Regions from separate parts of the Methyloceanibacter sp. genome, predicted to be linked through region 1. Evidence: riboswitches for the same ligand, from Rfam matches in the RefSeq annotation. Region 1 holds a riboswitch; each other region holds the start of a gene.

Region 1 (3,269 bases):
AACGGGCTTCGTTCCCGGAGAGGGACTTTGCCACCGCGTCGTGGTCTAGACCCTTCAGCCCAATGACGACAACCTTACCCTGGCGGTCCTCGCTCTCGCCCCATGGCCGGTCGAAATAATGATTCACGCGCGGTCCCACAGCCTGGATCAATAGCCGCATCGGTTTTCCTGTCACGGCCGCAAACCCCTTCACGCGCAACACATTGTGTGCCTCGGCAACCTCTGCGATGCGCTTGGAGATGGCCGCCGGATCGTCGACCTCGTCAATCGGGACCACGAGCGTATCGAACTCGTCATGCTCGTGATCGTCCGTGTTGTCGTGGTGGGTCTTGCGGTCTTCGATGTGGTCCTCCGCACCGACCCCAAGGCCCAGCAATGCGGAGGAATCAACCTTGCCCTCAGACACTGTCACCACGCCGATCCCACGCGGAAGAGCGCCGGAAACCGCTGCCTTGGCACGCTCCAAGCCGTCCGTGTCGAGCAGGTCCCGTTTGTTCAGGACAATAAGGTCTGCACAGGCAACCTGGTCCTCGAAGACCTCCTCGATTGGATTGTCGTGGTCCAACGCATCGTCCGCCGCCCGCTGAGCAGACAGTGCCTCCAGATCGGCTGACACCTGTCCTGCAGCAAGCGCGGCGCCGTCTACGACGGCAACGACACCGTCCACCGTTACGCGGTTCTTGATTGCCGGCCAATGGAAGGCCTGAACCAGTGGTTTGGGCAGAGCAAGACCCGACGTTTCGATAACGATGTGATCGACCTGCGGCTCGAGTGCGAGAATCTCATCGAGTGCTGGGACGAACTCGTCAGCAACCGTGCAGCATAGGCAGCCATTGGCAAGCTCAACAATGTTCTCCTCACTGCAGTTCTCGTCGCCGCAGCCCTTTAGGATCTGGCCGTCAATTCCGACATCGCCGAACTCGTTGACGATCACCGCCAGCCGACGCCCATTGGCATTTGCAAGCACGTGGCGGATTAGAGTGGTTTTCCCCGAGCCGAGAAAGCCAGTTACGATCGTGCAGGGAATGCGGGCGACAGACGTCATTCAAAATCCTCCGGGAAGGGGCCAAGTCCTAGGGGTGGGACACGCGCAATAAGACCGCCCTTCAGCGCTTGAGGCCGGCCGCGCCAGGGTAGAATTCCGTCCTCGGCGGTCGCGAGCAGTTTTGCGCCTTCGACCAGTGCCGCTGCGTCATCTGGCGCGTTCAGTTCGCCGAAAACATAGGTCCAGCTGTTCTTCTTGCGCATCGCTGCGCTGAGCGAACGGCTGCAATTCGCCAGGCATTCGACGTGACGAACCGAGACCCCGGTGCCCCGAGCGGCTTCGGTTGTGGCGTCCGCAAGCATCCGCCCGGCCCGAGGTCCCTCGTCAGGATCGCCGGCTAATCGGCATGTCACGCAGACATAGACGATTGGGCCCTCGCGGGTCTCGTCCGTACCATCCTTGTTCGCTTCGGGGACTGCCACCCTGGTGTTTCCTTGGCGCTTCTCAACGAAAAGCAACATCGTGCAGGGTGCAAACCGGCCCACACCGGGGCCGAACAGAAACCAACCGTCGCAGAGGCACCCCGCCCGGCGGACGACTAGATCGACGGCAGGTCTCCTGGCTCCGCGGGTCTCTCCCTAGGCCGCCTTCCCGGGCTCCATCCCAGTGGCATTGGCTTGGGCGCCCAAGATCGATCTGGAAACCGGTCTATGAGCTATCCGCTTACAGTTGCGGGGGCAGCCGCGGATTTGGACATTGTCCTTACCGCGTTCCCTGTTTGCTCGAATTGAGCAACCGTCGATCCTGCACATAAGGCCCTGCGACGAGCGTTTGTCAATGCATCGCAGGGGCTTGCGACCCTGTAGGCGCCTAGTTTTCGCGGTCAGGTTCTTCTTGCGGCGTGCCCCTTGGGCTCTATATTTGAGGCGCCGCAGGTTCCCGCATGAGGCGGGACGCAAGAAGGGAACACGGTGAGGGAAACACTCTAGTCCGTGGCTGCCCCCGCAACTGTTGGTGGCGAGCACCCCTCATTAGGCCACTGGAGCCAGGCTCTGGGAAGACCGAGGGGGAGCGCAGACCCACAAAGCCAGGAGACCTGCCCGCGGCTCAAACCTCGATTGGCGCCCTCGGGTGGAGGGTGCCGAAAGGAAGAATCAATGTCCAAATCGGTGCATGGGGACCCGCTGGGGATTTCTGCGGGCTATACCCGTGCGTTTTTCGCGGGGCGCGCTTAGGCCGTGCCTGACAGCGGCCCTAGGGATCGTGCCAGCCGAGGCAACGAAGGCATCATCTTCGTTCTTGGGGGTGCCCGCTCGGGAAAGAGCCGTTTTGCTGAGAGCCTTGTCGAGAGTCTTCAGCCGCCATGGGTCTATATCGCTACCGCCGAAGCGCATGACGACGAGATGGCGGCACGCATCGCCGAGCACCAAGCCCGTCGCGCGTCCAGTTGGCAGACCCTGGAAGCAGCCCACGAATTGCACGTTGCCATTCGCGGTGCGCCCGAGGACGCCATCGTGCTCGTCGATTGTTTGACATTGTGGCTCTCCAATATCATGCACGGGCCATACGACGTCGGCGATGCCACGGCTCAGCTCGAAGACGCGCTGCGCACTAGGAAGAAGGCGACCGTGCTTGTCTCCAATGAAGTGGGCTTAGGGCTCGTCCCCGAAACGCCTTTGGGACGTGCTTTCAGAGATTCTCAGGGACGCCTCAATCAACGGATCGCCGCCGTAGCCGACCGCGTGATCTTCGTAGTCGCTGGCCAGCCTCTCATTGTGAAGGGAAATGCATGACAAAGACCGTCGACGAGAAGGACCTCGAGCGCCATCGCGCAAAAATGGCGAAGCGCAAAGAGCTTCAAGACGCCGAAGTTGCCGAGAAGACCCTCGAGAAGGGCCTCCTCATCGTCCACACGGGAACCGGTAAGGGTAAAACCACGGCGGCATTCGGTTTGGCCTTGCGCATGATTGGCCGAGGCGAACGCGTCGGCATCGTGCAGTTCGTGAAGGGCGCTTGGCACACTGCCGAACGAGATGCGTTGGAACGGTTCGGGGATCAGGTCGCGTGGTATTCGATGGGCGAAGGCTTCACGTGGGAGACCCAAGACTTGGAACGCGATATTGCGGCGGCTGAACGTGCTTGGGCCAAGGCGGTCGAGTTGATGAACGATCCAAGCTTCAGTCTCGTGATCCTCGATGAGTTGAACATCGCGCTCCGCTACGACTATCTGCCGTTCGACGCGGTCCTGGAAACGCTGAAGGCGCGGCGGCCGGACCTGCATGTC
Region 2 (3,269 bases), on a different contig from region 1:
CCGTTCAGACCAATTTGCAGGAATGGCAAATAGTGCAATAGCGCCGATCAGAGCGATGCCAGTATCGGAGATGTCAAAGTCAAGCCAGTCCTCCACCAAGGGCGAGAATATCCAGCAAAGAGCCACGGTCACGAACACGGCGCAGACGCGTTTTTCAGGAACCGACATTGGCCCCATCTCCCGCAGCATCCCTTGAACGAGGCTTGGGTCTACCGCACCCAGTCTGTTGGTCACGGGGAATGCAATCCGGGTCAGGACGAGATACGCGCATCCCAAAAGAAGTGCAGAGATCGGCAGCGCGAACAGCATCCACTCGGCGAACGTGATTTCGATCTGAAACACTTCCTCCAGATAGCTCGCGGCCAGCAGATTGGTGGGCGAGCCCACAAGAGACGCCATCCCGCCGATGGAAGCCGAATACGCGATGGCAAGCATCATTGCTGTGCCGAAATTTGCGGCCTCGCCATGACTCACTTTTCCGTTCGGGGTAATGACGGCGATGAGTGACATGGCGATTGGCAAGACCATGATCGTCGTAGCCGTGTTCGTGATCCACATACTCAAAAACGCGGTCGCGAGCATCTTGCCCGCGATGAGATTTAGGGGCTGATTACCGACCGCCAGGATGATGTGGAAGGCGATCCGCCGATGCAGATGCCACTTCTCAAGAGCGAGCCCGATAAGAAAGCCGCCAAGCAGCAGGAACACCACGGGGTGGGCGAACGGCGCAGCCGCGCCCCGAATGCTATCAACGCCGAGAAGCGGCAATACTGCGAGCGGCAGAAGCGCTGTTACAAAAAGCGGGACCGCCTCCGTTGACCACCAAACAGCCATCCACAACGCCAACGCGGCGACGGACCAGGCCAGTGGCGACATGCCGTCTGGCGCGGGGCTGAGCAAACAGGCAACAAACACCAAGGGGCCGATGCCAAGGCCAATCAGTTGATGCGTTTTGCGGCCCGCCCCGCTTTCATCCGGCTCAAGCATGCTTCGCGACCGCCTCTTGCTTCGAAGCCGCGAATGTATTTCCGGCCTTGGCTGAAGTCGTTAGCGCCCGCTTTGGACACGGATCATACCTGGATGTCAAATTGGAGCAGGCACGGACTTGTTGCGTGAGACCGACACTGTCGGCGCCGTCCACGGGAGATGCCATCGCCGCAGCTGTCAGCTTCGCCGTCTTGGCGGCGGCGCCTATATACGCACCGCCGCCCCAATACTTTAAGAGTTATGCCGTCTTAGGCTGTGTGGAAGAGCCGTTGCACGACGAACGGACTTCCCCGCAAGAAGCGGAGCGCCTTCGCGCCCGCAAGCACGGCAAGATCCGCCAACGGCTCCACGATGATGACCAGCAGATAAGCACCGCCGAACATCGCCAAGGATTGCAGATTTTCCGCACCGAAGCCCTGACCATAGAGCGTCCAAAATCCTACCCACGCGACGATACCCGCCTGATACGTGGCCGAGAGCGCAAGCACCTGGCTGTACTTCAAGTCCACATAGCATGTGCCGGGATCAATAATCTTCTCAGCGAGATATCGTATGCCGAACAACGGCACCAACAGCGTCGTGACATTCATGAAGTACTGCGGCAAGTCGGCCGGCGCAAAGAACAGCCCCTGACACAGAAGCCCCAAGGCCAATCCTATGGCCGCAGCTGCCGATCCGAAGAGCAGAAACAGCGTCGTACCGAAGATGAAGTGTACTTCGGAAACGCCAACCGGGTAGTGCGGTAACACTTCGAAGAAACCGAAGACGAGTGCTGTCGCGATTGCGGCGCGCGCCGCAAGCGAAACAGTGCCATGCTCCTTGACGTCTTCCCAAGCAAGCTTAAAGCCGCAGGCGCCGGCGCCCGCGGCAGTGGCAACGCTCAACCAAATCTTACCCTCGGCCACAAGGCCAGGTTCAATATGCATTGTATCCCTCCGTTGCCGTCTCACCCGACGGCGCTTGGGTTGGCCCGTTTGCCAATTGGCCGGTCTCCTGGCTCGCGGATCACTGCCGGCTTTCGTCTTCCCAACCTGTGCCTAATGGCTTGAGGGTCAGTGACGTCAGTGAAAGACGGCTCACCGCATACAGTCGCGGGGGCGGCTAGGTTTCGGGGCTGGTTGGGCCCTACCTATTCCCGTTTCATCCGGACGCGCGATTGCGCCCAAACACCAAAGGCGTTCCGACTCTCGGACGACTCGAGCGCAGCGTCAAGTCGCAAAAACGAAACGGTTCAACTCTTGCTTTGATCGTAGACTTCTCCGGCCTCGACGCGCTTGGAGAACTCGGTTGCGCGGCCTTCCGCGAGCAATTTAGCCTGCTCCACCCAGCTATCGCGCGTGACGCGGCCCTTGAAGCCCTCCAAATTGGCGTCGACCCAGGCCACTTCATCGTCCGTCCAGTTGGCAATCTGGTCGAAATGCCAAAAACCCAAGCGGTTGCAAAGCTGCTCTAGCTTAGGTCCGACGCCTTTGATCTTCTTGAGGTCGTCCGCCTTCCCGTCGAGGGGCGTTTCCAGTGTCTTGGGTTTGCTGCCTCTGTTGGCGGCGCCATGGTCGGCGTCTGCGCTGGTCGTCTTTCCCGTGGCCACGAGTCTGGCGGGTGTCGTAGCCGTACTCTGAGACGAGGCCGGCACCGTCTCTGGATTGACCCCGCGGCCTTCCAGCCGCGCTTCGAGACGACCGATCAACTCGTCTTTCTCTTTTGATGTCGTCCGACATTGTTCGAGTTGGGATCGCAACGCGTCGACCTCGGCGCTGGAACTCTCTGAGGCAGTGCTCCGGCGTCCGCTCCAAAGGAGCCAACCCGCGAACAGACCCAGAAAAACCGCGAGCACAATCAGGAACCATATTTCTCCGAGCAGAAAGCCCCAGTTCTTGAACATAAGAAATCCCCTTTGTGTAGCTCTCGGCCCGCTATTGAGTGAACGCCAAAGTCACGCGTCTGTTCGCTGCCCGCCCGTCTTCTGTGTCGTTGTCGGCCATAGGTTTGGTATCGCCGTAGCCCGCTGCGGCGATAGCTTCCACCGGTACGCCTCGTCGAATGAGAGCTTCAACAACCGCTTCGGCCCGGTCCTGGCTTAGCTGCATGTTGGAGGCGCTGTCCCCTTGACTATCCGTATGTCCGCCAACCTCGACGCGCAGGTCGCCGGACTGAACACACTTCATAACGAGCGAAGTAATCGCGTTGATGACTCTCAATGACCGGGCGTCGAGCCGCGCAGAGCCGGTCACAAAGTTTACGTTGCGCGCGGCCAAGAGCGCATTGGCCTTGTCGCGGCATTG
Region 3 (3,269 bases), on a different contig from region 1:
TGTAGGAGCCGTCCCCCGTCTCGTAGAGCAACCGCGAGCACGCGTCGGCGACCGTGGCCGCGTCAAAGGCCGTGGCTCCTGCAAGGGTGGTTGCAAGATATAGGGCGGGCAGTTTTCCAAAACGCATGGGGGCGCTCCTAAAGAGTGATGGTCCCAACCTCAGCCGCGAACCCTAGAACCGAATTGAATCAAGAAGTTGACGGCGGAATGGCTTCCGCGGGCATGACAGGGAAGCGCCAAGGTCGGGCATCAGTTGTGTCTCATGCACGTGGATAGCACAAGGCACCTGGAAGGTAGGCGCGGGGCAAGTCCATGCCCACCGGCATCGCGCGACTCAACGCAAGTTGGTCCGGCAGCAGATGGGTGTGAGGGCGGTCAGGCGATCGCTCGCCCGGTCTCGGGATTTGGCCTTGCACCTCGATCCGGCCAAGTGCTGTCTCGATGACGCGGGTTGGGCTTTCTGCAGCGAGCACGGGTCCAAGCATGGGCAGACTTGAGATCAGCGTCTGGCCGGCCGCACTGTGCAGCACACTGCGTGCCGAACCGTCGGCAACGCGCACGCAAAATCGAGCCTCCTTTCGATTGAGGCCCAGATCGAACAACTGCTTCGCGCTTTCATCAATCAACGGCGCCGCGTCCTCACCGAGGTCGGCGATGCTGCCAACGGCAGGGAGCCGTCCGCGTTCACGTTTGACAGCAAGCACGACGTGCGTGCCTTCGATGGGGGTTGACGGTGGATCGAAGGTCAAAGCGCGGACATCATCGTCGATCCACATATGAAGCGCGCCGCCATCTGTGTGCGCTGTGATTTTATCGTCGCGCACCTCGACCGCGACGGACTGCCCCGTCGCCGGCGCAAATTCTGCAACGGCGCCGACCACCCCCATGACAAAGGTGCCACTGCCTTGCTCGAGTGACTGGACCACAAAATTCTGCATATCCGTCTTGGTCCAGGGCAGCCTGCGGCAGGCGACCCCGAGTTGCTTCAGACGCTCGGGTATCTCCAGCCAGATGGCGCTGCGCCAGTCTGCAGGGCTTTCGCGCCAATCGGCAATTTCGGTGCCGCTGCGTCCGCAGCCAAGGCACCAACCCGTCGCATCGTCGAGCTTGCAAATACCGACACAGGGACTGGCGGTCGTCATTGGGTCACCTCGTTGGGATTGTCGCCGAGCGCGGCCACGATGGCGTCGAGCCCGTCCGTGAGCGCTGCGGGGCCGGGCTGTAGGATCAGCGGGGATTTAATTTCAAAGATCCGATCGTCGCGTACCGCCGGCATCGCATCCCAGCCGGGCCGCGCGGCGATCTTCTCGGGGCGGACCTTCCTGCCGCACCACGAGGCGAGGATCACATCCGGCGCCGCGGTGATGACCTGTTCGGATGTAACGACACGGTCGCGCGCTGCCGCCTCAGCGGCGAGCTCCGGAAACGCATCGCGGCCACCGGCGATCCCGATCAGCTCCGACACCCAGGCGATGCCGGAGATCATCGGATCGTCCCATTCCTCGAAATAGACAAGCGGGCGGCTCCCGCGCTCGGCATGTGCGGCGATACGCTCCAGGCGTTGCTCGTAGGCGCCCGCCAGCTGTTCGGCGCGGGGGCCTTGGCCGACGGTCGCGCCGAGGTGCCGGATCATGGCGAAAATGCCGGCGACGTCGCGCTGGTTGTAGGCAATGACGGTCACGCCGGTCTTGATGAGCTCTGCCGCGATCTCCGCCTGTAGATCGGAAAAGGTCAGCACGAGATCGGGCGCGAGGCTAAGAATCTTCGGGATGTCCGCCGACGTAAACGCGGAGACACGCGGCTTTTCCTGGCGCACCCGTCGGGGCCTCACCGCATAGCCCGACACGCCGACGATCCGGTGCTGTTCGCCAAGTAGGTAGAGCGTCTCGACGGTCTCTTCCGTCAGGCAAACAATGCGTTCGGGGGGAAATCGCTTCATCGTTTCGCGCGCCGCCTCGCTTCTCGCGCGGCAACCTGCGTAGCCTGTATATGGGACATTCTTCCCTCCGAAGCCGAGCGACCAAACAAAACGCGTCAGTGCTTTCGGAGAAGCCCGATGGAACATCCCGACAATGCGCGAACAACCCCGCTCGCCCATCAGCCCTGGCACGGTCGAAGGCAGGTCTCCTGGCTCGCGGGTCTGCGCCGGCTGCCCGACCTTCCCGGTTTCCCAGTGGTCAGAGTTGGCAGTAAGCTCGCCGCTCACAGTTGCGGGGGCAGCCACGGCATCCGCGCCAAGCGAGGCGCACACCGTGTTCCCTTTCATCCCATCGAACAACGCCTCAGGGAACCTCCAACGATAGCCACGCTGCGGCAGACGGGGCGCATTGTCAATTGCGGCACAATCCCCCGCAACGGCGCTGTCGCGGTCGACAAGAACGCCGACTGGCTCGTTACCCTGGTGCGGCCCGGCCTTCTTGATCTCATCTGAAAAGCAACGAAGTTGCTAGTAGCGATAATGCTCCGGCTTGAAGGGGCCTTCGGGTTTCACACCGATATAGGACGCCTGGTCGTCCGTCAGTGTGGTGAGCTGCGCGCCGAGCTTGGTAAGGTGCAGCTGCGCGACCTTTTCGTCGAGATGCTTCGGCAGCACATAGACCCTGTTCTCGTATTTGTCCGAGTACTGCCAAAGTTCGATCTGGGCCAGCACTTGGTTGGTGAAGGACGCGCTCATCACGAAGCTCGGATGGCCGGTGGCGCAGCCGAGATTCACGAGGCGCCCTTCGGCCAGCAAGATGATGCGCTTGCCGTCGGGAAACTCCACCTCGTCCACTTGCGGCTTCACATTGTGCCAGACGAAGTTCTTGAGCGCGGCGACCTGAATCTCCGAGTCGAAGTGACCGATATTGCAGACAATGGCCCGGTCGTGCATCGCGCGCATATGGTCGACGGTGATGACGTCCTTATTGCCCGTGGTGGTGACGAAGATGTCGCCCTTTGAGGCGGCGTCTTCCATCGTGGTGACTTCGTAGCCTTCCATTGCGGCCTGCAGCGCGCAGATGGGATCGATCTCGGTGACGGCCACGCGCGCGCCCTGGCTCTTCAGGCTCTCGGCGCAGCCTTTGCCCACATCGCCATAGCCGCAGACCACGGCGTATTTGCCGGCCAGCATCACGTCCGTGGCGCGCTTGATGCCGTCGGGCAGGCTCTCGCGGCAGCCATAGAGATTGTCGAATTTCGACTTGGTCACGCTGTCGTTCACGTTGATGGCGGGGAAGGGGAGCGTGCCCTTCTTCTGCATCTCGTAGAGCCGGTGTACGCCGGTCGTG

The links. Region 1 has a riboswitch for cobalamin ahead of AC33YF_RS05680 (DUF1636 family protein). Riboswitches for the same ligand answer to the same signal wherever they lie in the genome.
Region 2: it holds a riboswitch for cobalamin, as region 1 does, so the genes downstream of both, AC33YF_RS01885 (energy-coupling factor ABC transporter permease) here and AC33YF_RS05680 (DUF1636 family protein) in region 1, are expected to answer to the same signal.
Region 3: it holds a riboswitch for cobalamin, as region 1 does, so the genes downstream of both, AC33YF_RS00315 (cobalamin-binding protein) here and AC33YF_RS05680 (DUF1636 family protein) in region 1, are expected to answer to the same signal.

The regions. Positions count from the first base shown of each region.
Region 1 is NZ_JBZMXT010000020.1:2,892-6,160, forward strand. Features, by position in the region: gene cobW (cobalamin biosynthesis protein CobW) at 1-1,045, opposite strand, end outside; gene AC33YF_RS05680 (DUF1636 family protein) at 1,042-1,467, opposite strand; cobalamin riboswitch at 1,577-1,800, opposite strand; cobalamin riboswitch at 1,902-2,103, shown strand; gene cobU (bifunctional adenosylcobinamide kinase/adenosylcobinamide-phosphate guanylyltransferase) at 2,224-2,778, shown strand; gene cobO (cob(I)yrinic acid a,c-diamide adenosyltransferase) at 2,775-3,269, shown strand, end outside.
Region 2 is NZ_JBZMXT010000004.1:26,872-30,140, forward strand. Features, by position in the region: gene AC33YF_RS01880 (SLC13 family permease) at 1-987, opposite strand, end outside; gene AC33YF_RS01885 (energy-coupling factor ABC transporter permease) at 1,236-1,913, opposite strand; cobalamin riboswitch at 1,954-2,176, opposite strand; gene AC33YF_RS01890 (helix-hairpin-helix domain-containing protein) at 2,219-2,869, opposite strand; gene AC33YF_RS01895 (OmpA family protein) at 2,901-3,269, opposite strand, start outside.
Region 3 is NZ_JBZMXT010000001.1:66,945-70,213, reverse strand. Features, by position in the region: gene AC33YF_RS00325 (linear amide C-N hydrolase) at 1-127, opposite strand, end outside; gene AC33YF_RS00320 (DUF1289 domain-containing protein) at 261-1,142, opposite strand; gene AC33YF_RS00315 (cobalamin-binding protein) at 1,139-1,939, opposite strand; cobalamin riboswitch at 2,101-2,310, opposite strand; gene ahcY (adenosylhomocysteinase) at 2,447-3,269, opposite strand, start outside.